DNA from 4 places in the Streptomyces sp. NPDC021225 genome. Region 2 is predicted to be linked to each of the others. Evidence: riboswitches for the same ligand, from Rfam matches in the RefSeq annotation. Region 2 holds a riboswitch; each other region holds the start of a gene.

Region 1 (7,218 bases), on a different contig from region 2:
ACCGATATGCGGGCCGCCATGCAGGCGGCGATCAACAGCCTCACGGCCGGCCGCACGTCCAAGGAGCGGGTCGTGGTGCGCGGCTCCGGCTCCATCAGCGCCAACTCCCGGGTGTCGCTGCCCAGCTACACGACGCTGGATGTCTGCGGCACGATCAATGTCACCGGCAGCGGCTCCGGGGACCAGGCGCCGGTCTACGCACGTGGCGCACGGGACATCGAGATCCAGAACCTCAAGCTCACCGGCAGCCCGCTGTACGGGATCTTCATGCGGAACGTCCAGAACGTGGTGCTCGGCCAGATCGACATGCGGCTGTCGGCCGGGCTCGGTGTCCGGATCGACAACCGCGGCGACACCAGCCAGTGGACGAAGAACGTCAGGATCGACAACGTCTATGTCTCCGGGGCCTCCAGCCACGCGGTGGAGACCTACGGGGTGGACGGCATCACGATCGGCACGGTCACCGCGCGGAACGTGGGCGAGTCGGGGCTGCTGCTCAACCAGACCATCAACGCCACGGTCACCAAGGTCGACGCGGACAACGCGGGCGCCGGCACCGGCTACGCGGCCTTCCGTATGGCCAACCGCAACGGCCGGGTCGGCAGCTCCTATCCCACCAACATCCGGGTGGGCGAGGTCATCGCGCGCGGCGGCGGGCGCGGTGTGTTCTGTGTCTCCGAGAGCGGTGGCGCGGTCATCGACCGGGTGACGATCTCCGACACCGGCAACAACGCCGTTCTGATCGAGAACTGCTACAACGTGAACCTCGCCGCGCAGAGCGGCACCGTCACGGGCGGCGGCGAGATCCGGCTCGCCGCGCGCACCGAGTTCGCCAACAACCGGGACATCACCGTGCAGAACTCACCGTGACCAACTCGGCCATCCGGGAAAGCCCCTGCGGCGAGAACACCGAGTTCCGCAACAACCGGCTGGTGAACAGCAGCCAGAGCATCTGCTGACGCTCACTGGGCGGTCGCGGCCGCGGCGGCGAGCTCCTCGCCCTTGCGCTGCGACCGCTTGGCGTACCAGCCCGTCCACAGGGCGAGGGCGCCGAGCACTCCGTAGATCAGGACCGGGCTCAGGACCACCATGGTGTCCGTGCTCAGCACGTAGGCGAGCGCGGCCCGGACCCCGGCCTCCAGCAGATACGCCACGCCCCAGACCGCCGTCATCGTCATCATGGTCCGGCGGAAGCCCTCGTACTGCCACAGGTCGTTCCACCAGACGGTGCTCGCCTCGGTGCCGTCGGTGGCGAACTTGCGCCCGAAGTAGAACATCAAGGGGCGCGGCGCCAGCAGCGTGGCCAGGCACAGCAGCCCGAACAGCCCCGTGACGGCGGAGTCCTTGACGAGCAGGGCGCGGGCCGAGTGCGCGCCGACGAGCGACATCACGGCCGAGATCACCAGGAACACCAGGGTGACGACGGCGAATTCATCGAGATGGCGGCGCCACACGAAGTGAACGGCGCTGTCGAGCACCGGCCAGGCGCCGCTGACCAGGAGCGCCGAGAACTCGCTCCAGCCGTGGTCGTGGAGCGCGTTGTACGTGACGATCGGCGCGACGACGTTCAGGGCGATGGTGACGACCCAGCCGACCAGCGCGGCACCCCGGGACCGGGCGGGCGGCGTGGGCTGCTCGTCGGGCCCCGGTGGCTGGGTGTCCGGTGTGCTCCGGTCGCTCTGCGCGGCCGTGTTCTGAGTGTGCATGAATCCCCCCGTACGACGTGCTGGTGAGTGCACGGTAGAGCAGGTGCGCGGTGGCGGACCAGTTCAGGGCCGCCAGTCGTCGCTGAAACCTGGACGGGAGGCCGTCCGGCGCCGGGACGGCCGTCAGCGCAGCGCCGTGCGGAGCCACTGCCGGATCTCCGGAGTGACGGGGTCGGTGATGTCGGCGAACTCGGTCTGCTTGGTCAGGAACTTCGCCACGTAGGGGCAGACGGGCACGGCGCGGTGCCCGGTGTCGCGTACGTCGGTCAGCGCCTCCTGGACGAGGCGGAAGGCCAGGCCCTGCCCGGCGAAGGCGTCGTCGATCTCGGTGTGGTAGAAGACCCGCTGCTCGTCGTGGTCGCGGTACTCCGTGAAGCCGGCGAGCTCGCCGTCGACCAGGATCTCGTAGCGGTGGAGCTGGTCGGCTCGGCGGACGACGGGAATTGCGGCCGGCTGTGTCATCGTGTTCCATTCGGCGTCGGCGGTGCGGGGGTCACGCTCGGTGCCACCCTAGACCGCGAGGTGAGGACGGTGTGCCGGTGTGCGCACCGGGCCTTGCCCGACAGCGCACCGTCCCTCGGGAGTGGGTATGGATCTGCGGCAGATGGAGGTCGTCGTCGCCGTCGCCGAGGAAGGCGGCTTCACCGCGGCGGCGCGGCGCCTGCACGTGGTGCAGTCGGCGGTGTCCGGCACGGTCCGGGCGCTGGAGAAGGAGATGGGGACCCGGCTGTTCGAACGCACCACCCACCGGGTCTCCCTCACCCCGGCCGGAGAGGCGTTCGTGCCGGCGGCCCGCACGGCGCTGCGGGCGGCCGAGCAGGCCCGGGCCGCGGTCGACGTGGCGCGCGGCGAGTTGCGCGGGCAGGTCACGGTCGGCACCATGCAGGGAGTCTGGGTCGGTCTGCACCGCGCGCTGGCCGCGCTGCGGGCGGAACACCCCCGTGTGGTGGTCCGGCTCCGGCAGGCCCCGGTGGCCGACATCCGGCAGGCGCTGCGCGACGGCACGGTGGACCTCGCCGTGGTGGCCCTGGACCGCCAGCAGCAGCGGGGGCTGGTGACCCGCCCGCTGGTGCGCGAGGAGATGGTGCTCACGGCCTCGCCCGCGCGTGGCTTCGCCCAGGAGGACCGGGTCACCTTCGCCGAGATCGCCCGGATGCCGTTCATCGACTTCACACCCGGCTGGGCGATCCGCGGCGCGGTGGACCGGGCCTTCCGGGCCGCCCTGGTCGAGCGCGGCACCGCCTTCGAGGTCAACGACATCGTCGCGGCGTCCGAACTCGTCCGCCACGACCTCGGGGTGTGCGTCATGCCGGAGTCCATCGCCGCTCGTTTCCCCGATCTGACCCTGCGCAGGTTCGACCGGCGCCCGCCGCGCTGGAACGTGATGGCGGTGTGGCCCCGGGGGGAGACACCCCCGGCGGCCGCCGCCCTGTTGCGACACCTCGCCTGACCCCGGTCGGCAGCGGGCCGCGAGCGCCGCCCCCGCTGTCCGGGGTGCGGGGCTCGCGTACGGGCCGGGGCCGGCCGTCAGCCGGCGGTGTGGCGGGCCGCCCGGTGCTCGGTGGTCCAGTAGAGCAGGGCCAGGAGCGGCAGGACGCACTCCGCCGCGGGCCCCGGTCGGGACGCTGCGGCGGAGTGCCCTCCTCGGCCTTGCTCGGCCTTGGTCGGCTTCTCAGCGCTTCTGGAGCGCGGTGCCCAGCGTGTCGGCGGCCAGCTTGATGGCGACCTGCGCGGCGTGGGTCTCGCGCATCGCGTTGACCATGACGAAGTCGTGGATGATGCCCTGGACGCGCACGGCGGTGACCGGGACACCGGCCTGGCGCAGCTTGTTCGCGTAGGCCTCGCCCTCGTCCCGCAGGACGTCCGCCTCAGCGGTGATCACCAGGGCCGGCGGCAGACCCGTCAGCTGCTCCGTCGTGGCGCGCAGCGGCGAGGCGGTGATCTCGGCCCGCTGCGCCTCGTCGGTGGTGTACTGGTCCCAGAACCACTGCATGCCGTCCCGGCGCAGGAAGTAGCCGGTGGCGAACTGGTGGTACGAGCCGGTGTCGAAGCTCGCGTCGGTGACCGGGTAGAACAGCACCTGCTGGACCAGCGGCACATCGCCGCGCTCCTTGGCCATCAGGGTCAGGGCCGCGGTCATGTTGCCGCCGACGGAGTCGCCGGCCACGGCCAGCCGGGTGCCGTCCAGGCCCTTGGACCCGCCCTCCCGGACCACCCACTGGGCGACCGCGTAGTTCTGCTCGATGGCCACCGGGTACCGGGCCTCCGGCGACAGGGCGTACTCCGGGAAGACCACCGCCGCGTTCGCGCCGACGGCCAGCTCGCGGACCAGGCGGTCATGGGTGTGGGCGTTGCCGAACACCCATCCGGCGCCGTGGATGTAAATGATCACCGGCAGCTCCCCGGTGCTGCCCGCGGGCTTGACGATGCGGACCCGGACGCTGCCCGTGGGGCCGCCGGCCACCGTGATCCACTCCTCGTCGACCGCCGGCTTGTCGATCTCGCCGGACTGCACCTCGTCGACCGCCGCGCGGCCCTCAGCCGGGGCCAGATCGAAGAGGTACGGAGGGTTGGCGGTGGCTTCGGCGAAGGCGGCTGCGGCCGGCTCCAGGACAGGCTGGACCGGCGGCACGACGGCATCCGACATCTGGCTCTCCCGAGGTGTGGGGGTAAGGAATGGGGAATTGCCGGGAAGATCGTGGAGATCTCCCGGCTGCTGGGGTCACCCTAGGTCGGCCACCGGTCAACTCTTGTCCGCCAGCGCACCGAGTCTTTCCCCGCAGCGCCATGCGGGGGATCCGGCCGCGGCGTCCGTGCGTCTCGTAGGCCACGTGAGGGCATGTTCCGTCCCGCGGTGCCGCGTAGCGGTCGTGGCCCGGCGCGCGCTAACGTCTCATGGACAAACGACGGCGTGACGGAAGCCGGTGGGAATCCGGCACGGTCGCGCCACTGTGTGTCCGGCGGAGGCCCCGTGCTGCGGGGCGGCCGCCGGGCGAGTCAGACCCTGCGCCGTCGTATGAGCACCGACAACCGGGACGCGTGTTCCCCAGGAGGTTTTCAGCATGGCCCAGTCCGCCGCGCCCGCGCCGAGCACACCGGCCGTCCTCTCCGGCGCCCTGCCGCTGCTCCTCCGCTAACGGCCGAACACACCGTCCGGCAACGGCCGAACACACCCGACACCGCCGTGCCCGTGCCCATCGGGCCCCGGCCGGGTGCCGCGGCCCTCACCGGACCGGCCTTGGGAAACACCACCGTACGACCGGCTCCGCAGCTGAGCCCCGTCATGCAGAGGAACGTCCGTGCCGATAGCACGCCCCGCCCGTCTCACCGCCTTCTTCCTGACCACGACCCTGACGCTGGCCGGCTGCGCCGACGCCACCCCGAACGGCGACCGGCCGTCGGACCGCGCCGCCGCCGGATATCCGCGTACGCTCACCAACTGCGGCCACACGGTGCATATCGCCGGGCCGCCCCGGCGCGCGGTGTCGCTCAACCAGGGCAGCAGCGAGATCCTGCTCTCGCTCGGCCTGGCCGACCGCATGGCGGGCACGGCCACCTGGACCGACCCGGTGCTGAAGGGCCTGCGGAAGGCCAACGCCACGGTGGACCGGCTCGCCGACAACGCCCCCTCGTTCGAGAAGGTGCTGGACCAGGAGCCGGACTTCGTGTCCGCCTCGTTCGAGTCCACCCTGGGCAAGGGCGGCGTGGCCACGCGCCAGCAGTTCGAGGACCTGGGCGTGCCCACCTATGTCTCCCCGGCCGACTGCGCCAAGGACAACACCGGTGACGGCGACGGCTCCCGCGCCACCCCGCTGACCATGGAGAACATCTACCGGGAGATCCGGGACCTCGCCACGGTCTTCGGGGTGGAGAAGCGGGGCGAGCGGCTGATCGGCGCTCTGAAGGCCCGGGTGAAGGCGGCGACCGAGGACATCGACGCCTCCGGCACCACCATGCTCTTCTGGTTCGCCAACTCCGACGCCCCGTACCTGGCCGGCTGCTGTGGCGCGCCCGGCATCATCACCCGGGCGCTGGGCGCCGAGAACGTCTTCGACGACCGCCACGACGAGTGGCCCCAGATCAACTGGGAGGCGATCGCGGACCGCGACCCCGATGTCCTGGTCATCGGCGATCTCTCACGCGAGCAGGAGTCGGCCGAGACCGCCGCGAAGAAGATCGAGTTCCTGGAGTCCAACCCGGTCACACGGACCATGGACGCGGTCAGGCACAAGCGGTACGTCCTGCTCAGCGGGCAGGCCATGAACCCGTCGATCCGCACGGTCGAGGGCATCGAGAAGACCGCCGCCGCCCTGCGCGCGTTCGGGCTCGCCAGGTGACGCCACGCCAAGTGACACCGAGCCAGGTGACGCCACGCCACACGGCCCCTCGCCGAGCCGCGCCCCCCGGAAGCCGCCGGCTCAGGAGCGCCGTGCTGTGGGCGGCGGGGCTCGCCACGCTGCTGGCCTCGGTCGCGGTGGCCATCACCATCGGCCCGGCCAGCATCGGCGTCGCCGACGTCTGGGCCGTGGTGGCCGCCCATCTGGGCTGGGGCACCTCCGACCTGACGCCGATCCGGGCCGGAATCGTCTGGGACCTGCGGCTGCCGCGCACCCTGCTCGCCGCGGTGTGCGGGGCGGGGCTCGCGCTGTGCGGGGCGGTGATGCAGTCGATGCTGCGCAACCCGCTCGCCGACCCCTTTGTGCTCGGCGTCTCCTCCGGAGCCTCCACGGGCGCGGTCTTCGTCGTGGTGCTGGGGGTCGGCGGCGGGGCCGTGTCGATCTCGGCGGGCGCCTTCGTCGGCGCCCTGGCCTCGTTCATCCTCGTCCTGCTGCTCAGCCATGTCCTGGGCGGCACGACGGACCGGATCGTGCTCTCCGGGGTCGCCGCGATGCAGCTGTTCTCCGCCCTCACCTCCTTCGTGGTGATGACGGCGGCCGACGCGGAACAGACCCGCGGTGTGCTGTTCTGGCTGCTCGGCTCGCTCAGCGGCGCCACCTGGGACGAGGTGTGGGTGTGCCTGGCCGTGCTGGCCGTGACCCTGCTGGTGTGCGCCGTCCACGCCCACGCGCTCGACGCCTTCGCGTTCGGGCGGGACGCGGCGGCCACGCTCGGCGTCGACGTGGCCCGTACCCGGCTGATCCTGCTGACCGCCACCGCGCTGCTGACCGCGGCGCTGGTCAGCTGCGCCGGGGCCATCGGCTTCGTGGGGCTCGTGCTCCCGCACGCCGCCCGCGCCCTCGCCGGATCCGCCCACGGCCGTCTGCTGCCGCTCACCGCGCTGGCCGGGGCGGTGTTCCTGGTGTGGGTCGACACCCTGGCCCGCACCGTGCTCGAACCGCAGGAGGTGCCGGTGGGCGTGGTCACCTCGCTCATCGGCGTACCGGCGTTCGTCCTGATCCTCTACCGCACCCGGAAGGCGACCACCGTATGACCGGCGGCCCCGGCACCACGACCACCGGCCTGCGCGCGGAGCGGCTGGCGCGCACCGCGGGCGGCCGACTCGTCCTGGACG
Region 2 (7,218 bases):
CCGCGATCGAGGCGATGGTGGCGGTCGGCGCGATGGCCAGGAGGAGCGAGTTCCGCATCCCGGACTTGGCCATCCGCTCGCGCAGCGCTGCCCACCGCTCGGGCCAGGTCGCCACCGCGTCCGTGTAGTGGTCCGGGTGCAGCACACCGCGCGCGGTGCGGGTGGCGGACCAGGCCGGGTGCGGGCCGTGGCGCTCGGCGAGGGCGCAGGACGCCTCGTACGCCGCGAGCATGATGCGCTCGGAGATCTGGGTGGACAGCGCTTGCGCCTCGGGCGAGTCGAAGGGCAGCCGCAGCCGGAAGAAGACGTCCTGGAGGCCCATCAGGCCCAGGCCCACCGGGCGCCAGCGGGAGTTGGACGCCCCGGCCTCCTCGGTCGGGTAGAAGTTGATGTCCACCACGCGGTCGAGGAAGGTGACGGCGGTGCGGACGGTCGCGTCCAGCCGCTCCCAGTCCATTACTTCTTCCCCGGCGCCGCCGTCTTTGCCCAGGTGCGCGGCCAGGTTGACCGAGCCCAGATTGCACACGGCCGTCTCGCCGTCGTCCGTGACCTCCAGGATCTCGGTGCACAGGTTGGAGGAGTGCACGACCCGGCCGGGCTCGGCGGTCTGGTTGGCGGTGCGGTTGGCGGCGTCCTTGAAGGTCATCCAGCCGTTGCCGGTCTGCGCGAGGGTGCGCATCATCCGGGCGTACAGCTGGCGCGCCGGGACGGTCTTGACGGCCAGCCCGTCCGCCTCGGCCTTCCGGTACGCGGCGTCGAACTCCTCGCCCCACAGGTCGACCAGCGCGGGCGCGTCGACCGGCGAGAACAGCGACCAGTCGGCGTCGGCCTCCACCCGGCGCATGAACTCGTCCGGGATCCAGTGCGCGATGTTGAGGTTGTGGGTGCGGCGGGCCTCTTCGCCCGTGTTGTCCCGAAGCTCCAGGAACTCCTCGATGTCCGCGTGCCAGGTCTCCAGGTACACACAGGCCGCGCCCTTGCGCCGGCCGCCCTGGTTGACGGCGGCGACGGAGGCGTCGAGGGTGCGCAGGAACGGCACGATGCCGTTGGAGTGGCCGTTGGTGCCGCGGATCAGCGAACCGCGGGCGCGGATGCGCGAGTAGGACAGGCCGATGCCGCCCGCGTGCTTGGAGAGCCGCGCGACCTGGTGGTAGCGGTTGTAGATCGAGTCCAGCTCGTCCAGCGGCGAGTCCAGCAGATAGCAGGACGACATCTGCGGGTGGCGGGTGCCGGAGTTGAACAGCGTGGGGGAGCTGGGCAGGTAGGACAGTGTGCTGGTGAGCCGGTACAGCTCGGCGACGTCGTCCAGCGCCCGCTCCGAGTGGTCCTCGGCCAGCCCGCAGGCCACCCGCAGCAGGAAGTGCTGCGGGGTCTCGATCACCTGGCGGGTGATCGGGTGGCGGAGCAGATAGCGGCTGTGGAGGGTGCGCAGCCCGAAGTAGCCGAAGCGGTCGTCGGCGCCGTCGGCCAGCGCCCGCTCGACCAGCGCGTCCAGGCGGGCGGCGTGGGCGGTCACGAACTCGGCCGTGCCGTCCGCGATCAGGCCCTCGCGGTGGCCCACGGCCACCGAGGCGGAGAAGGAGACCGCGCCCTGCCCGGCCGCCTCCTCCGCGATGGCGAGGGTCAGCAGCCGCGCGGCGAGCTTCGAGTACTCGGGTTCTTCGGCGATCAGACCGGCCGCCGCCTCGGTCGCGAGGGTGCGCAACTCCGCCTCGTCCGAGCCGGGATGGCGGCCGCGCAGGGCGGCGGCCGCGACCTTGCCGGGGTCGGTGGCGGGCAGGTCGGCGGTGAGCTCCGTCAGGGTCCGCAGCAGGGCGGTCCCGGGCGCGTCGTCCGCTGCCTGAGTAGCCGCTGCCTCTGAAACCGGATCGGCTGGCGCGATGGTCACTGAAGTGTTCTCCCTCGCTCGGCTGGGGGCCGGGCGGGTGGTACGCGATGGGCGCGTGCGGGCATGCCGAAACCGCCAAGGGCATACCGCACAGCGTCCATCGGCCCAACCCGCGGGGCCCGGACGTATGAGACGGCTGTCGGCAGGTCCTCGGACTCGCGGGTACGCAAAAGCGTACGCGTACACCGTTGCGGGACAGTTCCGGATTCGCACCGGATTCCCCTGCGGCGACAGCGAGCATGAGCATACATCTTGTGGTGGCGAGCGCACGCGCCCCCACATGTTGTGTCGCGAGGTGGAGTGTTTCGTACGAATGTGCTATTCAGTGCCGGACTTGGCGCGGTCTTGGCGCGCGCTTGGCACAGGCCTGACGCAGGCCCGAGACAGGCCTGACGCGGGCCCTGGGGCGTGCCCCGAGGTGCCCCGAGGTGGCCCGGCAGAGGCCGGCAGGGGGCCGGTACGGCCCCGGCGCGGCCCCGGTGCGGGTCCGGCGCGGACGGTCGGGCGCGAGCCCGGCAGGGGCCCGGCAAGGGCCTGCGCCGGGCCCGGCGCGGCGCCGGGTCGCCTTTAAGCGGGCGCCGTTGCCCGCCACTCCGCGAGGGTACGGGCCAGCCTGGCCCGGTAGTCCGCGTAGCCGCGCTCGTATGCCTCGGCGCGCTCCGCGTCGGGTACGACAGTACGCGAATCGGCTCGCCATTGTGCCGCGTCCACCGGGTCGCCCAACGCGCGCCAGGCGACCGCGACCGCGCCGCGCGCCCCCACCTCGGGCTCGTCCGGGATCCGCACCGGCCGCCCCAGGACGTCCGCGAACAGCTGGGTCCAGGCGGCGGACCGGGTGCCGCCCCCGCAGGCCGCGAGCGTCGCGCTCAGCCCCGCGGCCTCCAGGCAGTGGCGTGCCGCGTACGCCACGGCCTCGCAGGCGGCCCGGACGGCGTCCGCGCGGGTCGTGGCCAGGGTCAGGCCGTCCAACCGGCCCCGCGCGGCGGGCTCCACGAACGGGGCGCGCTCGCCCGCGTCCGACAGGAAGGGCAGCGCGGTGACCCCGCGCGCCCCCGGCGGGCTGTCGGCGAGCAGCGTCTCCAGATCCGCGGTGGTCGCCCCGGTGAACTCCAGGACCCACTCCAGGGCCGCCGTGCCCACCATGGCGGGCATGCCGCGCAGCCAGCGGTCCCGGTCGGGCGTGCACAGCCACATGCCCGCCGGGTCGGCCGCCGGGTCGATCCGCGCGCTGTCGGTGAGGACCTGGCTGGCGAGCGTGGTGCCCACGATCAGCAGCCCGTCGCCCACCTCCGTCACGCCGCTGCCGATCGCGCAGGCCGGGAGGTCGTACGGGCCCGCCGTGACGGGCAGTCCGGCCGGCAGCCCGAGCAGCTCCGCGCCCGCGTCGTCGAGCCGCAGGACGGTGCCGGGCGCGGCGGGCGTCGGCAACAGCCGGGCGTATTCGGCGATTCCGCACGCTTCCAGGGCATCGGGGACGTATGCGCGTGTGGTCACGTCCAGGAAGGGCATGGACGCGTCCGAGGCGTCCACGCCGATGACGCCGGTGAGCCGCTGGGCCACCGCGTCCACGCAGTAGCCCGCGACCTCCGCGCGCGCCAGGGCCTGTGGCTCGTGGTCGGCCAGCCAGCGCAGCAGCGGCGCGTGGCAGCCGGGGAACACCCCGGAGCCGGTGAGCCGGTAGAGGTCGCGGATGGTGCCGTCCTCGCCCCAGCGGGCCACGGTGTCGTTCGCCCGGCCGTCCATCCAGGAGATCGGCGGGCGCACGGCGCGGCCCGCCGCGTCGCGCAGCCACAGCCCGTCGCCCTGCCCGGTGAGCGCGAGCGCCACCGGGGCCTCCCGGCCCTTCGCGGCCAGGGCGGCGGTCACCTCGCGGACCACCTCGGCGACCGTGCGCAGCACGTCCTCCAGGTCCTGCTCCACCCGCCCGCCGGGCAGGCGGTCGAGCCGGCTGGGACGGCTGGCGGCCGCCAGGGACCTGCCGTCCCGGCCGAAGGCCACGGCCTTGGTGACGGAGGTGCCGACGTCGACTCCGAGGACGATGCTCATGACGTGGGCCCTCCTTGGGGGCGTCGACTGCGCGGGTTTGTGCGGGGCTGTTGTGCGGGGGCCGGGCTGGGCCTGTCCGGCGGATCTTGCCGCCGGACACCTCCTAGCCCGTGGGCTGGTTCGCGGGGTGGGCGAGCTTTTCGCCGCGGGCGTAGCGGCCGACCTCGGCGGCGGTGATGGCGGCCGCGCGGTGCGCGGTCTGCCGGGTGGCGCCGGCGAGGTGCGGGGTGGTGACGACGTTGGGCGCGGAGTGCAGCGGCCAGTCGGCGGGCGGCGGTTCGAGGTCGTACACGTCGAGGGCGAGGGCGCCGAGCCGGCCGGAGCGCAGCGCCTCGGGCAGCGGGGCGTAGTCGAGCAGGCCGCCGCGCGCGGTGTTCACCAGCACCGCGCCGGGCCGCATCCGGGCGATCCGGTCGGCGTCGATGAGCCCCTGGGTCTCGGGGGTGAGCCGGGCGTGCAGGCTGACCACGGAGGAGCGGGCGAGGAGTTCGTCCAGCTCGACCGGGACGACGCCGTCCGCGCGGGCGGTCTCGGGGTCGGTGTACGGGTCGGCGATCAGCACCCGGGCGCCGAACGCGCGCAGCACGCGGGCGACGATCCGGCCGATGGCCCCGTAGCCGACCAGGCCGACGGTCGCGCCGTCCAGCTCGATGCCGCCCTCCTCGTACGCGTAGAAGTCCCCGCGCCAGCGGCCGGCGCGCAGCTCGGCGTCCGCCGTCGGGATGCGGCGCATCGCGGCGAGCATCATGCCGACCGCGAACTCGGCGGCGGCGGTGGCGTTGCGGCCGGGCGCGAAGCTGACGGCGACGCCGGCGCGGGTGGCGGCCGGCAGGTCGACGTTGACCGGGCCGCCGCGGGAGACCGCGACCATACGCAGCTCGGGGCGGGCGGCGAAGACCTCGGCGGTGAACGGCGCCATCTGCGTCACGCACACCTCGGCCCCGGCCAGCGCCTCGATCAGCTGCTCCTCGGTGCCGCTGGCCTCGATCACCCGGCTCGCCGGGCCGCCCACCGGGCCGAAGGGCTCGTGGGGCCACGGCAGCGTCAGCTCGGCGACGTCGACGTCGATGTCCTCGAGCCCCGGCTCGTCGCGGAGCGCGGCGATGATGAGGTCGGGGCGTACGAAGTGGTCTCCGGCGGCGAGGACACGCATGGGTGGCCTTTCTTCGGCGTTCCATCACAGAGGCGACGCTAGATTTAACATCGTTGACGTGACAAAGCAATGGCCCGCGCGTCGTGCGGGCCGAAGGGAGGAAGCGTCCTGTGACGGCTCGCCTACTGCTCGTCCGCCATGGAGAGACGGTGTGGCACGCGGAGAACCGGTATGCCGGGATCTCGGACGTGGCCCTGACGGAACGGGGATTCCGGCAGGCGGAAGCGCTCGCCCATTGGGTGAAGGGGCGCGAAGTAAACGTGGTGGCCTGCTCCCCGCTGAGCCGCGCCCGGCTCACCGCGCGCCCGGCCGCGGACGCGCTCGGGCTCGTCCCCGAGATCGTCGAGGACCTGCGCGAGGTCGACTTCGGCTGGGGCGAGGGCCGCACCATCGCCGAGATGGAGGCGGAGGACCCGGCGGCCGTACGGGCCTTCCGGGCGGACGCGGAAGCGGGCGCCTTCCCCGGCGCGGAACCGCCGGGCGCCGCGTCCGCCCGCGCCGCGTCCGCCCTGCGCGGGCTGGCCGCCGCGCACCCGGGCCGCACGGTGCTCGTCGTGGCGCACAACTCCCTGCTGCGGATGGCGCTGTGCGCGCTGCTGGGCATCCCGGTCGGCCGCTACCGGCAGGTCTTCCCGCGGCTGGACAACGCGGCGGTGAGCGAGATCGAGGTGGCAGGCGAGAGGACGGCGCTGCGCTCGCTGAACGTACCGACGGGCGCGGTGGCCACGAGCGCGGGGGCCACGGGGGCGGTGGCCACGAGCGCGGCGGCCACGGGGGCGGCGGCCACGAGCGCGGGGGCCACGGGGGCCGCGCCCGCCGGGGACGCGTACACCGGCCGTGGGGGAGAATCCGCCCCATGACCACGACCGGCGCGTCCGACGTCCCGCCCCGCTCCCAGGCCGCACGCAGACAGACCATCACCGAGTACGTGCTGGCGCACTCCACCGCCACCGCGGCCGAGCTCGCCGAGCTGGCCGGCGTCAGCCTCATGACCGTGCACCGGGACCTGGACGAGCTGGCCAGGCTCGGGGTGGTGCGCAAGTTCCGGGGCGGGGTCTCGGCGCTGCCGTCGTCGGTCTTCGAGTCCAGCCTGGACTACCGGATGGGCGTGAACCGGGCCGAGAAGGAGGCGGTGGCCGCGGCCGCCGCGGAGCTGGTCGAGCCCGGCATGTCGATCATGTTGGACGACTCCACGACCGCCCTCGCCCTGGCCCGGCTCCTCGTCGACGCCGCCCCGCTGACCGTGGTGACCAACGCCCGGCGCGTGGTGGAGGTGTTCGCGGGGGTGGAGCAGACCCGGCTGATCGGCCTGGGCGGGGAGTACTCGCACACCCACGACTCCTTCCTCGGCGTGCCCTGTGTGGCGGCGATCGAGGCGCTGTCGGTGGACATGGTGCTGGTCTCCACCTCGGCGGTGGACGCGCACACCACCTACCACCAGGAGCAGGACGTGGTGCTGGTGAAGCGGGCGATGCTCGCGGCCGGAAGCCGAAAAGTGCTCCTTATGGACGCGTCGAAGACCAGGCGCACCGCCCTGCACCGCCTCTGCCCGGTCGACGAGTTCGACCACCTGGTGGTGGACGGCGGAGTGGACGCGGCGCTGCTGGTGGAGCTGCGGGAGCGCACGGATGTGAGGGTGGCGGGGGCGCGCTCTTAACGTCTCCCGTGTTAACTTCACTTCGCACATGAGGCTGGTGGGCCTTGGGCGCGCCGGGGAGCCCCCAAGGCCCACCGTTGTACGGCCGCGCCGCGCGTCGAAGGAGCCGACCGCTATGAGCACAACGTCGCCCTCCCTGGAGGTCGTGGCAGGCATCGACATCGCCACGGCGGCGGTCCGGGTGGTGTGCGTCGACGCGCAGGGCCGGATCCGCGCGGAGACGCGCGAGCCGCTGCCGCCGCCCCGGCGCGGCGCGGGCGGGCGCAGCGAGCAGGACGCGCGGGCCTGGTGGCCCGCCGTCGCCGCCACGCTGCGGCGGGCGACCGCGGCGCTCCCGTCGGGCGGCCGGGAGGTGGTGGCCGTCGCCACGTCCGCGACCTCGGGCACGGTCGTCCTGGCCGACGGCGCGGGCGAACCGGTCGGCCCGGCCCTGATGTACGACGACCGCCGCGCGGCCGAACTCAACGCCCGCGC
Region 3 (7,218 bases), on a different contig from region 2:
GGCATTGGTGTTCGACTTCACGAACGGCTTCCACGACACGGCCAACGCCATGGCCACCACCATCTCCACGGGAGCTCTCAGCCCCCGGATCGCGGTCGCGATGTCGGCGGCCCTCAATCTCGTCGGCGCGTTCCTCTCCGTGGAGGTCGCCAAGACGATCTCCGGAGGGATCATCGACGAGGGCGCGGGGATCCAGCCCGAAGTGATCTTCGCGGGTCTGGTCGGCGCGATCGTCTGGAACCTGCTGACCTGGCTGGCCGGGCTGCCCTCCAGCTCCTCGCACGCCCTCTTCGGCGGCCTCATCGGCGCCACCCTGGTCTCCGTCGGCATGGACGGGGTCAACAGCGACAAGATCGTCATGAAGGTCCTGATCCCCGCCGTGGCCGCGCCGGTCGTGGCCGGCGTCGCCGCCCTGGTCGCGACCCGGCTCACCTACCGGCTGGCCCGCGACCGCGACCCCCAGGACACCGCGAAGGGCTACCGCGCCGGGCAGATCGCCTCGGCCGCGCTGGTCTCCCTCGCCCACGGCACCAACGACGCCCAGAAGACCATGGGTGTGATCACCCTGGCGCTGATCACGGGCGGCGTGATCGTCCCCGACTCCGACCCGCCGCTGTGGGTCATCGTCGCCGCGGGGCTGGCCATCGCGCTCGGTACGTACCTGGGCGGCTGGCGCATCATCCGCACCATGGGCAAGGGCATCACCGACATCCAGCCGCCGCAGGGCTTCGCCGCCCAGACCGGCGCCGCGACCGTCATCCTCGCCTCCTCCCACATCGGCTTCGCCCTCTCCACCACCCAGGTCTGCTCCGGCGCCGTGATGGGCGCGGGCGTCGGCCGCAAGGGCGGTGTGGTGCGCTGGTCCACCGCGGGCCGCATGGTCCTCGCCTGGGTGCTCACCCTGCCCGCCGCGGGCCTCGTCGCGGGCGGCGCGGCGCTGCTGGCGGACCAGGGCGACTGGGGCGTCACGACGGTCGCCGTGCTCGCGGTCGCCGCCTGCGCCGCGATCTGGGCGGCCTCGCGCCGCAAGCCCGTCGACCACACCAACGTCAACGACAGCACCGATGCCGGGGCGGCGCCGGCCGAGCCGGTGGGCGTCGTCACCGCCGCCCTCCAGTCCGTGGCCCCGCCGCCCGCCGGGCCGGTGGCCCCCGCCCCCGCCTCCTCCCCCTCCGCCACCCCGGCCGGCGCCTCCGCCGCCACCGGCAGCACCAGCTAAGGAAGTAACGCGATGAGCATCGACTGGGCGGCTCTCGGCCAGGTCTTCGGCGTCAGCCTCGTGGTGACCGTCGGCTTCGTGGGCGTCTTCACCCTCGGCATCCTCGGTGCCTCCCGCAAGCCCCAGCAGGCCGAGGCGGGCCAGGACACCGCCGCGGCCCCGGCGGGCGCCGGCGTCGGCGTCGGCCCCGCGCGCGCCGCCGCGTACGCCTGCTTCGCGCTGTGCGCGGCGACGGTGGCGTACGGCATCAATCTGATCGTGGCCTGACGGCCTGAACCCGCACGGCTCGGCCGTGTTCCCGCAGTAGCCACGGCCGCCGGGCCGGGCCGCGCCGACCAGCGCGGACCCGCCCGGCGGCCGTGGCGTGCGTGGCGCGTGTGGGCCTCGGCACACTCGCGCATCCCGGGGCATTCGCGAGTTGACGGCCATTCGCCGCCCATGGTGGACTTCCGGAGCCAAACGGCGGCAGGAGAGGAAGCCGGTGAGAATCCGGCGCGGTCCCGCCACTGTCACCGGGGAGCGCTCTCCCATCGCACGCACAAGTCACGGTCTCCGTACGGAGGCTGGAAGACCGGGAGAAGCGCGGATCCGGGAGCCAGGAGACTCTCACCGCCGGTCACGTCGAACCAGGGCGCGGACCCTGAGTGAGGACATACCACCATGCCCGGCACCGCCATGCCGCCGACGCCGACCCGCCCGCGGCCCGAACTCCACGCCCCGACGCGCCGAGGCACGACGGCGGACTGACGATGGGTGCCGATCACGCCTCGTACGCGTGCGGCGCCGCCCTCGGCTTCCTCGGCGACCTCGCCACGGGCGATCCGCGCCGCGGCCACCCCGTGGCCGCGTTCGGGCGCGCCGCCCTGGCCGTCGAGCGGCTGCTGTGGCGCGACCACCGCGGATCCGGGGCCCTGTACGCCGCGCTGTGCGCGGGCGGCGCGGCCGCGGGGGCCGCGCTTTCGGTGCGCGCCGTACGGGCTTTGGGCGGCGGCGCCTTGGGGGTCCCCTCCCGCGCCGCGCACACCGTGCTGACCGCCTCCGCCACCTGGGCCGTGCTCGGCGGGACCACGCTGGGCCGGGAGGCGCGGGCCGTCGGCGGCGCGCTGGCCGCCGGGGACCTGGACGCCGCCCGGCGGCGGCTGCCGCACCTGTGCGGCCGCGACCCGCAGGCGCTGGACGAGCGGCAGATCGCGCGCGCGGTCGTCGAGTCGGTCGCCGAGAACACCTCGGACGCCGTCGTGGGCGCGCTGGTGTGGGGGGCCGTCGGCGGGGTGCCGGGCCTGGTCGGCTTCCGGGCCGTCAACACCCTGGACGCGATGGTTGGCCACAAGTCGCCGCGCTACCGGCGGTTCGGCTGGGCCGCGGCCCGGCTGGACGACCTCGCCGGCTGGCCCGGCGCACGGCTCACCGCGACGCTGGCCACGCTGGCCGGGCCCGACCCGCGCGGCGCGCGGCGCGCCTGGCTCCGCGAGGGCCACCGCCATCCGAGCCCCAACGCGGGCCCGGTGGAGGCCGCGTTCGCGGGCGCGCTCGGCGTACGGCTGGGCGGCACTCTCGCGTACGGCGGCCGCGTCGAGCACCGGCCGGTGCTCAACCCCGGCGGGCGGGCGGTGGAGGCCGCCGACATCGAGCGCGCGGTACGGCTGTCGCGGCGCGTCGGCGCCCTGGCGCTCGGCGTGTCCGTCGGGGCCCGGCTGGCGGTGGGGGCGGCGCTGGGGCCGTCCCGTGCCCCACATGGCGCGCTCGCCCGCTGGGCACGGTCCTTGCGGGCGGACGGACCCGGACCGGGCAGGACGGCGCGGCCCGCGGCCGCGGGGAGGGATGGCATATGAGCGGCATACCCAGCAGGGGCGGCGGCGGCCTGCTCGTCGCGGGCACCACTTCGGACGCGGGCAAGAGCGTCGTCACGGCCGGGATCTGCCGATGGCTCAGCCGTAAGGGCGTCAGCGTCGCGCCGTTCAAGGCACAGAACATGTCGCTCAACTCCTTCGTGACCCGCGACGGCGCGGAGATCGGCCGCGCCCAGGCCATGCAGGCCGCGGCCGCGCGCGTCGAGCCGAGCGCGCTGATGAACCCGGTGCTCCTCAAGCCGGGCAGCGACCGCAGCAGCCAGGTGGTGCTGCTGGGCAGGCCGGTGGGCGAGCTGAGCGCGCGCGGGTATTTCGGGGGGTCTGGGGGGGCGTCCCCCGGGGAAAAGCAGCACTCAGGGCGCCAGGAGACGCTGCTGGGCACCGTCACCGAGTGCCTGGCCGAGCTGCGGCGCACACACGACGCGGTGATCTGCGAGGGCGCGGGCAGCCCCGCCGAAATCAACCTGCGCCGCACCGACATCGTCAACCTGGGTCTCGCCCGGGCCGCCCGGCTGCCGGTCGTCGTGGTCGGGGACATCGACCGCGGCGGCGTCTTCGCGTCCTTCTTCGGCACGACCGCGCTGCTCTCCGAGGCCGACCAGCGGCTCGTCGCGGGCTATCTGGTGAACAAGTTCCGCGGCGATGTGACCCTGCTGGAGCCGGGCCTGGAGATGCTGCGCGGCCTGACCGGCCGCCCGACCATGGGCGTGCTGCCGTACGCGCACGGGCTCGGCATCGACGAGGAGGACGGCCTGCGTGTCTCGCTGCGCGGGACGGTGCGCGAGAGCGTCGTCGCGCCGCCGCACGGCGCGGACATCCTGCGGGTCGCGGTCGCCGCGGTGCCGCTCATGTCGAACTTCACGGACGTGGACGCGCTGGCCGCGGAGCCGGGCGTGGTCGTGCGGTTCGTGGACCGGCCGGAGGAGCTGACCGACGCCGACCTGGTGGTGCTGCCCGGCACCCGCGGGACCGTACGGGCCCTGGAGTGGCTGCGCGAGCGCGGGCTGGCGGCGGCGATCGCGCGGCGGGCCGCCGAGGGTCGCCCGGTGCTGGGCATCTGCGGCGGCTTCCAGATGCTCGGCGAGCGCATCGAGGACGAGGTCGAGTCGCGGGCCGGGACGGTCGAGGGGCTGGGGCTGTTGCCCGTACGGGTGCGGTTCGCGGTGCACAAGACCCTGGCGCGGCCGGTCGGCGAGGCGCTCGGCGAGCGGGTGGAGGGCTACGAGATCCACCACGGGGTCGCCGAGTTGCTGGACGGCGCGGACGAGCCCTTCCTGGACGGCTGCCGGGTGGGCTCGGTGTGGGGCACGCACTGGCACGGCTCGCTGGAGAGCGACGGCTTCCGGCGCGCCTTCCTGCAACGGGTCGCGGACGCGGCGGGCCGGGCGTTCGTCCCGGCGCCCGACACCCGCTTCGGGGAGCTGCGCGAGGAACAGCTGGACCGCCTGGGCGACCTGATCGAGGAACACGCGGACACGGACGCGCTGCTGCGGCTCATCGAGAACGGCGTCCCGGAGGGACTGCCGTTCGTCCCACCGGGCGCCCCACCGTTCCCGCAGGAGCCCCGGTGACCCCCACAACGGCCACCAAGCCCCCCAACGGACGCACCGCCCCCGCCGCCGCGGGCCCGGCTGCGCGGGGCACGGCACTCGACCGCCACCGCCGACGCCCCGTCGCGACCGCCCCCCATGGCCCGGGGGCCCGGGGGCTCGCCCCCGGATCGGGAAGGGGCGGGGAGGGGAACAAACCCCGGGCCACCCGCCTCCGCCCACGCCGCCATCGCCCCCTCACCGCAGGAGGAACCCCCGTATGACCGCCGCCCCCTACCCCTTCACCGCGCTCGTCGGGATGGCCGACCTGCGGCTGGCGCTTCTGCTCAACGCCGTGTCACCGGCCGTGGGCGGGGTGCTGGTGCGGGGCGAGAAGGGCACCGCGAAGTCGACGGCGGTGCGGGCGCTGGCCGCCCTGCTGCCCGGCATCGACGTGGTGCCCGGCTGCCGCTTCTCCTGCGACCCCGCCGCGCCCGACCCACGCTGCCCGGACGGCCCGCACGAGCCGGGCAGCGGCACCCTCCGGCCCGCCCGGATGGTCGAGCTGCCGGTCGGCGCCTCCGAGGACCGGCTGGTCGGGGCGCTGGACATCGAGCGGGCTCTCTCAGACGGGGTGAAGGCGTTCGAGCCGGGCCTGCTGGCCGACGCGCATCGCGGCGTGCTCTACGTCGACGAGGTCAACCTGCTGCACGACCACCTGATCGACCTGCTGCTCGACGCGGCGGCCATGGGCGCCTCCTATGTGGAGCGCGAGGGCGTGTCCGTACGGCACGCGGCGCGCTTTCTGCTGGTGGGCACCATGAACCCCGAAGAGGGCGAGCTGCGGCCCCAGTTGCTGGACCGCTTCGGCCTCACGGTAGAGGTCGCGGCGTCGCGGGACACCGACGAGCGGGTCGAGGTGGTGCGGCGACGGCTGGCGTACGACGAGGATCCGGCCGCCTTCGCCGTGCGCTGGGCCGACGAGGAGGGCACGCTGCGGGAGCGCGTCGCGGCGGCGCGCGCCCTGCTGCCGCACGTGCGCCTGGGCGACGGCGCGCTGCGGCAGATCGCGGCGGTGTGCGCGGCGTTCGAGGTGGACGGGATGCGCGCGGACATCGTGACGGCGCGAACGGCGACGGCGCTGGCGGCGTGGGCGGGGCGTACGGAGGTGACCGCCGAGGACGTGCGGCAGGCCGCGCTGCTGTCGCTGCCGCACCGGCGCCGGCGGGCGCCGTTCGACGCGCCGGGACTGGACGAGGACAAGCTCGACGAGGTGCTGCGCGAGTCCGGCGGCGCGGACGACGACCCGGAACCGGACCCGGATCCGGGCGACGGGCCCGAGGGGCAGGAAGGGCCGGACGGACCAGACGAGGGACCGGGCGGGCCGGGCGGGCCGGGCGGCGGACAGCCGCCGCAGGGCGCGCCGGAGCAGGCGCCGCCGCAGACCGGGCCCTCCGTCCCGGAACAGCGCACGGGCTCCGACGGTCCGGAGGCCGCGGGCGAGACGCCCGGTGCCAACGCCGCCGGGCCCGGCGGCGAACGCGCCGCCGTCGGCGCGGCCGAGCCGTTCCGGACGCGGCGGCTCGACGTGCCGGGGCTCGGCGAGGGCGCGGCGGGGCGGCGGTCGCGCGCCCGCACCGCCCACGGCCGCACCACCGGCGCTCGCCGCCCGCGCGGGACGCTGGCCAAGCTGCACCTGTCGGCGACCGTACGGGCGGCCGCTCCGCACCAGCGCGCACGCGGACGCCAGGGCCCGGGTCTCGTCGTGCGCCGTGACGACCTGCGGGAGGCGGTGCGCGAGGGGCGCGAGGGCAACCTGGTGCTGTTCGTGGTGGACGCCTCGGGGTCGATGGCCGCGCGGAAGCGCATGAGCGCCGTCAAGGGCGCCGTGCTGTCGCTGCTGTTGGACGCCTACCAGCGGCGGGACAAAGTCGGCCTGATCACCTTCCGGGGAGCGGAAGCCGCCCTGACGCTGCCGCCCACCTCGTCGGTGGACGCGGGCGCGGCCCGGCTGGAGAGGCTGCCGACCGGCGGGCGCACCCCGCTGGCCGCCGGGCTGCTGAAGGCCCGCGAGGTGCTGCGGATCGAGCGGCTGCGGGACCCGTCGCGCCGTCCGCTGCTGGTCGTGGTGACGGACGGGCGGGCCACGGGCGGACCGGACCCGGTGGCCAGGGCCGGGCGCGCGGCGCGGCTGCTGGCCGACGACGGGGTCGCCTCGGTGGTGGTGGACTGCGAGTCGGGGCCCGTCCGGCTGGGCCTGGCGGGCGCGCTGGCCCGCGAACTGCGCGGCACGCCGGTGACGCTCGACGAACTGCGCGCCGACAGCATGACCGCGCTGGTGCGCGACGTCCGCACCGCACCCGATACACGAACCGCACGAACCGCGCGAAAGACATGGAGGGCCGCCTGATGCCGCAGGGACAACCGACCGTCGTGCCCGACGACGGGCTGACCACCCGGCAGCGCCGCAACCGGCCGCTGGTGCTTGTGCACACGGGCGTCGGCAAGGGGAAGTCGACGGCCGCGTTCGGACTGGCGCTGCGGGCGTGGAACCAAGGATGGCCGGTCGGTGTATTTCAGTTTGTGAAGTCGGCGAAGTGGCGGGTCGGCGAGGAGCGGG
Region 4 (7,218 bases), on a different contig from region 2:
GGCCAGGGCGCTGCCCTGCCACAGCCCCAGGGCCCGGTTCAGCAGAACCCTGGCCTGTCCCGGGTCCCCCGCGGCGCGCGCCTCCCTGCCCTCTTCGACCAGGACGCGAAACGAAGTGAGGTCGATCGCGCTTTCCGGAACACGGACGACATAGCCGCTCGGCCGGGTCTGGAGAAAAGACTGTCCGCCGTCATCGGGGCGGGCCAGGCCGCGGCGGAGTTCATAGATATAGGTGTGTACGGCGCGCAGGGCTTTGTCCGGGGGGCTGCTTCCCCAGAGTTCGTCGATGAGGGCCTTGGTGGGCACGACCTCGTTGTGCCGCAGTATCAGCAGGGCCAGGGCCCGGCGGAGCTTGGGAGCGGTCGGCGTCAGGACACGGGCGTCGGCCAGGACTTCGAAGTTGCCCAGAACCTGAAACCTCATTCGCGAACCCCCGGTTCATGGTGGTCTCACAAGGCCCTGACCGTGCCCCCGTATTCAGGTCGCAGCCGAGCATACCTGCGGCCTGCGCGATCAGTAGATCGTCACCTTTATTCGTCTCAATCGTGCCCGTGCCTGGTGATACGCGATCGCGGACCAGTTCGACGCGCATATCTCCGAATCGATTTCCCCGGTTTTCGAGTTCGAGTCGCTCGATGAGATGTGCGAGACCGCCCCGGTCCGGGTGAGCTCCACGGAAAGCGGGTGACCGCGCCGGGCGCGGCGCGTTGGCCTGACATGACGACGACGATGCGACGCCGTTCTCTCTCACAGCCGAGCAGAGCGCTGGACCGGAGCACCGCGGGCGGCGAAACGCTCCACCAGAGCACCTGTGTGCCCATCTACGCCGCACTGGTCGAGCGCTGGGCCTCCGCGGGACGGGCGGTGCCGGGGCGCTACGACCGGGAGTGGGCCGAGCTGGTGAACTGCCCGGCCTGGCCCGAGCGGGTCCGCTCCGCCTCCCGCCCCGCCACCTCCCCGGTGTCCCTCAAGCACCCCTGACGCGCGGGCCGCGTCACCGGTGGCGGACGCGGCCCTCCGCCACCAACCGGCGCAGCACCTGACGCAGCGCGGGGGCGCAGCGGTCCGCCTCCTGCGCCGTCAGCCAGGCCAGCTCCGCGATCTCACGGCCCGGTGTCGGCTCGCCCTCCGCCTCGCCCGTGTAGCAGGTCATCCGCAGCCGTCGGCCGCCCTGGCCGTGCGCCTCGTCCTCGATGACGTAGACCTCCGACATGGCTGACATGGCCGGCATGGCCGGCCCGGCCGTGGTCGCGGGAACGGCGGTCAGGCCGAGTTCCTCGGCGAGTTCCCGGGCCAGCGCCCGCGGCCCGTCCTCCCCCGGTTCGAGCTTGCCGCCGGGCAGGTAGAACGCGTCGCGGCCGCGGGTGCGCACCGCAAGCAGCCGCCCATCGCGTACACAGACCCAGGCCACCGACTCCAGCGGCGCCGTCCCACTCCCCCCGTTGGTCACTCGGTCTCGTCCTCCCCGCCCTCCAGGCCGCCCTCGGTCTCCAGATACAGCTCCCGAACCGCCGCCAGGATCTCGGGGTCGGGCTGCTCCCACAGGCCGCGGCTCTCCGCCTCCAGCAGGCGCTCGGCCATCCCGTGCAGCGCCCACGGGTTGGCCTCCTGGAGGAAGGAGCGGTTCTCGGGGTCCAGGAGGTAGCTCTGGGCGAGCTTGTCGTACATCCAGTCGGCGACCACGCCGGTGGTGGCGTCGTAGCCGAAGAGGTAGTCGACGGTCGCGGCGAGTTCGAAGGCGCCCTTGTAGCCGTGGCGGCGCATCGCCTCGATCCAGCGCGGGTTGACCACGCGGGCGCGGAAGACCCGGGAGGTCTCCTCGTGCAGGGTGCGGGTGCGGACGGTCTCGGGGCGGGTGGAGTCGCCGATGTACGCGGCCGGGGCGGTGCCCTTGAGCGCGCGCACCGTGGCGACCATGCCGCCGTGGTACTGGAAGTAGTCGTCCGAGTCGGCGATGTCGTGTTCGCGGGTGTCGGTGTTCTTGGCCGCGACCGCGATCCGTCGGTAGGCGCTCTCCATCTCCGCGCGGGCCGGGCGGCCCTCCAGCCCGCGGCCGTAGGCGTAGCCGCCCCAGACCGTGTACACCTCGGCGAGGTCGGCGTCGGTGCGCCAGTCGCGGCTGTCGATGAGCTGGAGCAGGCCCGCGCCGTAGGTGCCGGGGCGGGAGCCGAAGATACGGGTGGTGGCGCGGCGTTCGTCGCCGTGTTCGGCGAGGTCGGCCTTGGCGTGGGCACGGATGTAGTTGTCGCCCTCGGGCTCGTCGAGGGAGGCGGCGAGGCGTACGGCGTCGTCGAGCAGCGCCACGACGTGCGGGAAGGCGTCACGGAAGAAGCCGCTGATGCGCAGCGTGACATCGACCCTGGGGCGGCCCAACTGGTCGAGGGGGACGGGTTCGAGTCCGGTGACACGCCGCGAGGCGTCGTCCCACACCGGGCGGACGCCCAGCAGCGCGAGCGCCTCGGCCACGTCGTCGCCCGAGGTGCGCATCGCGCTGGTGCCCCACAGCGACAGGCCGACGGAGCGCGGCCACGCGCCGTCGTTGTCGCGGCGGTAGCGCTCCAGCAGCGAGTCGGCGAGCGCCTGGCCGGTCTCCCAGGCCAGGCGGCTGGGCACGGCCTTGGGGTCGACGGAGTAGAAGTTACGGCCCGTCGGCAGGACGTTGACCAGGCCGCGCAGCGGTGAGCCGGAGGGGCCCGCGGGCACGAAGCCGCCGTTCAGCGCGTGCACCGCGTGGTCGATCTCGTCGGTGGTGGCGGCCAGCCGCGGCACGACCTCCCGGGCGGCGAAGTCGAGGATCGCGGCGACCGCGTCCCGCTGCGCGTCGGGCAGGCCCAGGCACGCCTTCTCGGTGGCCTCCGGGGCCCAGTCGGCGTCCTCCATGGCCTGGACGAGGGCGCGGGCCCTGTCCTCCGCCTCGTCGGTGTCGGTGCGGCCGGCGGCCGACTCGTCGAGGCCCAGTGCCTCGCGCAGCCCGGGCAGCGCCGTGGTGCCGCCCCAGATCTGCCGGGCGCGCAGAATGGCCAGGACGAGGTTGACGCGCTCGGGGCCGGAGGGGGCGGCGCCCAGGACATGCAGTCCGTCGCGGATCTGGGCGTCCTTGACCTCGCACAGCCAGCCGTCCACGTGCAGCAGGAAGTCGTCGAAGCCGTCGTCCTCCGGCCGCTGCTCCAGGCCGAGGTCGTGGTCGAGCCGGGCGGCCTGGATGAGGGTCCAGATCTGGGCCCGGATGGCGGGGAGTTTGGCCGGGTCCATCGCGGAGATGGCGGCGTACTCGTCCAGCAGCTGCTCCAGGCGCGCGATGTCTCCGTAGGAGTCGGCGCGGGCCATGGGCGGCACGAGGTGGTCGACGAGGGTGGCGTGGGCGCGGCGCTTGGCCTGGGTGCCCTCGCCGGGGTCGTTGACCAGGAACGGGTAGATCAGCGGCAGATCGCCCAGCGCGGCGTCGGGGCCGCAGGCGGCGGACAGGCCCGCGTTCTTGCCGGGCAGCCACTCCAGGTTGCCGTGCTTGCCCAGGTGCACCATGGCGTCGGCGCCGAAGCCGCCGTCGGCCCGGGGGGTGGCGATCCAGCGGTAGGCGGCCAGGTAGTGGTGGGAGGGCGGCAGATCGGGGTCGTGGTAGATGGCGATCGGGTTCTCGCCGAAGCCGCGCGGCGGCTGGATGACGACGAGGAGGTTGCCGCGGCGCAGCGCGGCCAGCACGATCTCGCCCTCCGGGTCGCGGCTGGTGTCGACGAACATCTCGCCCGGCGGCGGCCCCCAGTGCTCCTCCACCGCCTCGCGCAGCTCCTGCGGCAGCCGGGCGTACCAGCGGCGGTAGTCGGCGGCGGGGATCCGGACCGGGTTGCGGGCCAACTGCTCCTCGGTGAGCCAGTCCTGGTCGTGGCCGCCCACCTCGATCAGGGCGCGGATCAGCTCGTCGCCGTCGCCGGAGGCGAGGCCGGGCAGCGCGTCGGGCCCGTCCTCGGGGCCGAGGTCGAAGCCCTCGGCGCGCAGTCGGCGCAGCAGGGCGACGGCGCTGGCGGGGGTGTCCAGGCCGACCGCGTTGCCGATGCGGGAGTGCTTGGTGGGGTAGGCGGAGAGGACGAGCGCGAGGCGCTTGTCACCCGCGGGTATGTGGCGCAGCCGGGCGTGTCGTACCGCGATCCCGGCGACACGCGCGGCGCGCTCGGGGTCGGCGACGTAGACGGGCAGGCCGTCCCGGTCGGTCTCCTTGAAGGAGAACGGCACGGTGATCAGCCGTCCGTCGAACTCCGGGACGGCGACCTGGGTGGCCGCGTCCAGGGGCGAGAGGCCCTCGTCGTTCTCCTCCCAGGCGGCGCGCGGGCCGGTCAGGCACAGCGCCTGGAGCACCGGGACGTCCAGCGCGGCCAGCGCCCCCGCGTCCCAGGCCTCGTCGTCGCCGCCGGCCGACGCCTCGGCGGGCCGGGTGCCGCCCGCGGCCAGCACGGTGGTGACCACCGCGTCGGCCCCGGCGAGGGCCTCCAGCAGCTCGGGCTCGGGCGCGCGCAGGGAGGCGACGTACAGCGGGAGCGGGCGGGCCCCGGCGTCCTCGACGGCCCGGCAGAGCTCCTCGACGAAGGCGGTGTTGCCGCTCATGTGGTGGGCGCGGTAGTAGAGCACCGCGACCCGCGGGCCGGTGACACCCTCGCGCGCGGTGCGCTCCAGCGCGCCCCAGGAGGGCGCGGGGGCGGGCGACTCGAAGCCGTGGCCGGTGAGCAGGACGGTGTCGGACAGGAAGCGGGCCAGCTGACCGAGGTTCCCGGGCCCGCCGTGCGCGAGGTAGGCGTGGGCCTCGGCGGCGATCCCGACGGGGACCGTGGAGGCCTCCATGAGCTGGGCGTCCGGGGCCTGTTCTCCGGTCAGGACCACGACCGGGCGGTCCCCGGCGAGCAGCGTGTCGAGCCCCTCCTGCCAGGCGCGCACCCCGCCGAGCAGCCGTACGACGACGAGTTCGACGCCGTCGAGGAGCGCGGGGAGGTCGTCCAGCGGGAGCCGGGCGGGATTGGCGAGCCGGTAGGGCACCGGGGTCGGTGCCGAGCGGGCGCTGAGCAGGTCGGTGTCGGACGTCGACAGCAGCAGGATCATGCGACGGCAGGCCTTCCTCGGGGTCCGCGCCCCGGGCGGGTTCGAAGACGGCGGGAGTTCCTGGCTCGCCCGGCCGCCGCGTACCGGCTGCCGCGCTCACAGTGGCGGGACCGCGCCGGATTTCCACCGGCTTCCTACCCTTGTGCCGTCTTGTGCAGTGGCGGGCCGGGACCGACCCGCCGGTGAGCATAGTAGGGCTTCTCGACCTGCCACGGGGCGGTGAGGCGAAGCGGATCGTCGGTATGCTCGCCGCCATGCCCCTCCCCCCGACAACCGCCCCACCAGGGGATGAAACCCCCGTGCGCGGGCGCGACGACGCGTGTCCCGGCGCGCTGCGGCTGCACCCGGCGGACGACGGCGCGCTGGCCCGGGTGCGGGTGCCGGGCGGGCTGCTGACGGCACGTCAGGCGCTGGTGCTGGCAGGCGTGGCCGAGGAGTTGGGAGACGGCCGACTGGACCTCACCTCCCGGGGCAATCTCCAGCTGCGCGGACTCGACGCGGGGTGCGGGGCCGGCCTCGCGGCCCGGCTGCGGGCGGCCGGGCTGCTCCCGTCGGACCGCCACGACCGGGTGCGCAACATCGTGGCGTCCCCGCTGTCCGGGCTGGACGGGGCCGGGCACGCGGATGCCCCGGCGTGGGCGAGGGCGCTGGACGCGCTGCTGTGCGACGAGGTGCCCGCGGGGTCCGGATTCGCCGAACTGGCGGGGCTGTCGGGCCGGTTCCTGTTCGCTCTCGACGACGGGCGCGGCGATGTGTCGGCGCTGGGCGCGGATGTGACATTGATCGCAACTCCGGACGGCGAGGCGGTGCTGCGGCTCGGCTCCGCCGGGGGTCACGGACTCGCGCGCGCGGATTCCACCGCACCGAACGCCGCCGACTCCCCCGACGCGACGGACCGCCCTGACGCGACGGACCACTCCGGCGCGACGGACCACTCCGGCGCGCCGGGCGTCGCGGCGCGCCGGGCCGGGCGGGCAGCGGGCGACGACACGCCGAGCAGGGCGCGGCCGCCGGGTCCCCCCGGGCTCGGTGACGGCCCCTCGGGCGCCGAACTCCTGGTGCGCGCCGAGGACGCGCCGCGCGCGGCCGCGCTGGCAGCCGTGGCGTTTCTCGACGCGGTGCGCGCGAGCGGCACACGGGCCTGGCGCGTCCGCGAGCTGCCGGCGCGACACGCCGTGACGGCCGACCGGTTGGCCGGGCGACTCGCCGCAGCGGGGATCCAGGCCACACCCCTCGGCCCCCAGTCCCCGACCACCACAGCGGGCACACCCGCCGCCGACCCCACGCCCGCCGTCGGGCTCGTCGTCGGGCCTGACGGGCGGTGCGCGGTGTCCGTCGCCGTCCCGCTGGGGCGGCTCTCCGCCACGCAGTGGCGGCTGCTGGCCGGGCTCGCCTCCCGGGGCGGCTCGGGCGAGCTGCGTGTGACACCCTGGCGCGGCGTGGTGCTGCCCGGCTTCTCCCCTGACGAGGCACGGGCCGCGCTGCGGGAACTCGCCGACGCCGGGCTGGTGGCCACGCCGCACTCCCCGTGGCTCGGGATCGCCGCGTGCACCGGGCGGCCCGGCTGCGCCAAGTCCCTGGCCAATGTGCGCGCCGACGCGGCGCGCGCGGTGGCGGGCGCCGCGTCCGGCGACGGCCGCCCGGACCCGCCGCCGGACCAGGGCCCGCCGCCGGGCCGTCCGCCCGTGTACTTCTCCGGCTGCGAGCGGCGCTGCGGCCACCCCGGCGGCCGATGGGTCGACGTGCTGGCGACGGGCGACGGCTACCGGGTCGCCGTGCGAGACCCCGGAGGGTCCACGCCCGGCGTGGACGTGACAGCAGACCAATTGGCCGGCGCCGTGGCGTCGGCCCGTGGAGCGACATGATCGAGGGCACAGTGTTCGACTACGAGAAGGACGGCGCGGCCATATACCGCGCCTCCTTTGCCACCATCCGCGCCGAGGCGGACCTGGGCGGCCTTCCCTCCGACGTCAGCCAGGTCGCGGTACGGATGATCCACGCCTGCGGCATGGTCGACCTCGTCCAGGACCTCGCGTACACCCCCCAGGTGGTCGCCCGCGCCCGCGCCGCGCTGCGCGCCGGGGCGCCCGTGCTCTGCGACGCGCACATGGTGGCCAGCGGCGTGACCCGCAA

Evidence for each region. A riboswitch is a leader RNA that binds a small molecule or an ion and turns the genes downstream of it on or off. The one in region 2 is predicted to bind cobalamin.
Region 1: linked by a shared signal. The riboswitch ahead of ACH4S9_RS28765 (ABC transporter substrate-binding protein) and the one ahead of ACH4S9_RS11205 (ribonucleoside-diphosphate reductase subunit alpha) in region 2 are both predicted to bind cobalamin.
Region 3: linked by a shared signal. The riboswitch ahead of ACH4S9_RS07715 (cobalamin biosynthesis protein) and the one ahead of ACH4S9_RS11205 (ribonucleoside-diphosphate reductase subunit alpha) in region 2 are both predicted to bind cobalamin.
Region 4: linked by a shared signal. The riboswitch ahead of cobN (cobaltochelatase subunit CobN) and the one ahead of ACH4S9_RS11205 (ribonucleoside-diphosphate reductase subunit alpha) in region 2 are both predicted to bind cobalamin.

The regions. Positions count from the first base shown of each region.
Region 1 covers NZ_JBIRPV010000006.1:681,852-689,069, forward strand. Annotated here, with positions in the region: partial or broken gene ACH4S9_RS28740 (hypothetical protein) at 1-959, shown strand, start outside; gene ACH4S9_RS28745 (VC0807 family protein) at 963-1,706, opposite strand; gene ACH4S9_RS28750 (GNAT family N-acetyltransferase) at 1,830-2,168, opposite strand; gene ACH4S9_RS28755 (LysR family transcriptional regulator) at 2,296-3,156, shown strand; gene ACH4S9_RS28760 (alpha/beta hydrolase) at 3,379-4,353, opposite strand; cobalamin riboswitch at 4,597-4,735, shown strand; gene ACH4S9_RS28765 (ABC transporter substrate-binding protein) at 5,057-6,043, shown strand; gene ACH4S9_RS28770 (FecCD family ABC transporter permease) at 6,055-7,137, shown strand; gene ACH4S9_RS28775 (ABC transporter ATP-binding protein) at 7,134-7,218, shown strand, end outside.
Region 2 covers NZ_JBIRPV010000002.1:679,108-686,325, forward strand. Annotated here, with positions in the region: gene ACH4S9_RS11205 (ribonucleoside-diphosphate reductase subunit alpha) at 1-1,888, opposite strand, end outside; cobalamin riboswitch at 2,012-2,142, opposite strand; gene ACH4S9_RS11210 (FGGY family carbohydrate kinase) at 2,456-3,934, opposite strand; gene ACH4S9_RS11215 (2-hydroxyacid dehydrogenase) at 4,038-5,087, opposite strand; gene ACH4S9_RS11220 (histidine phosphatase family protein) at 5,198-5,947, shown strand; gene ACH4S9_RS11225 (DeoR/GlpR family DNA-binding transcription regulator) at 5,944-6,744, shown strand; gene ACH4S9_RS11230 (FGGY-family carbohydrate kinase) at 6,860-7,218, shown strand, end outside.
Region 3 covers NZ_JBIRPV010000001.1:1,674,305-1,681,522, reverse strand. Annotated here, with positions in the region: gene ACH4S9_RS07725 (anion permease) at 1-1,219, shown strand, start outside; gene ACH4S9_RS07720 (hypothetical protein) at 1,232-1,486, shown strand; cobalamin riboswitch at 1,690-1,825, shown strand; gene ACH4S9_RS07715 (cobalamin biosynthesis protein) at 1,969-3,051, shown strand; gene ACH4S9_RS07710 (cobyric acid synthase) at 3,048-4,640, shown strand; gene ACH4S9_RS07705 (putative cobaltochelatase) at 4,879-7,008, shown strand; gene cobO (cob(I)yrinic acid a,c-diamide adenosyltransferase) at 7,008-7,218, shown strand, end outside.
Region 4 covers NZ_JBIRPV010000004.1:693,638-700,855, reverse strand. Annotated here, with positions in the region: gene ACH4S9_RS21465 (BTAD domain-containing putative transcriptional regulator) at 1-423, opposite strand, end outside; gene ACH4S9_RS21460 (hypothetical protein) at 730-981, shown strand; gene ACH4S9_RS21455 (NUDIX domain-containing protein) at 995-1,450, opposite strand; gene cobN (cobaltochelatase subunit CobN) at 1,447-5,085, opposite strand; cobalamin riboswitch at 5,117-5,276, opposite strand; gene ACH4S9_RS21445 (nitrite reductase) at 5,328-6,950, shown strand; gene ACH4S9_RS21440 (precorrin-8X methylmutase) at 6,947-7,218, shown strand, end outside.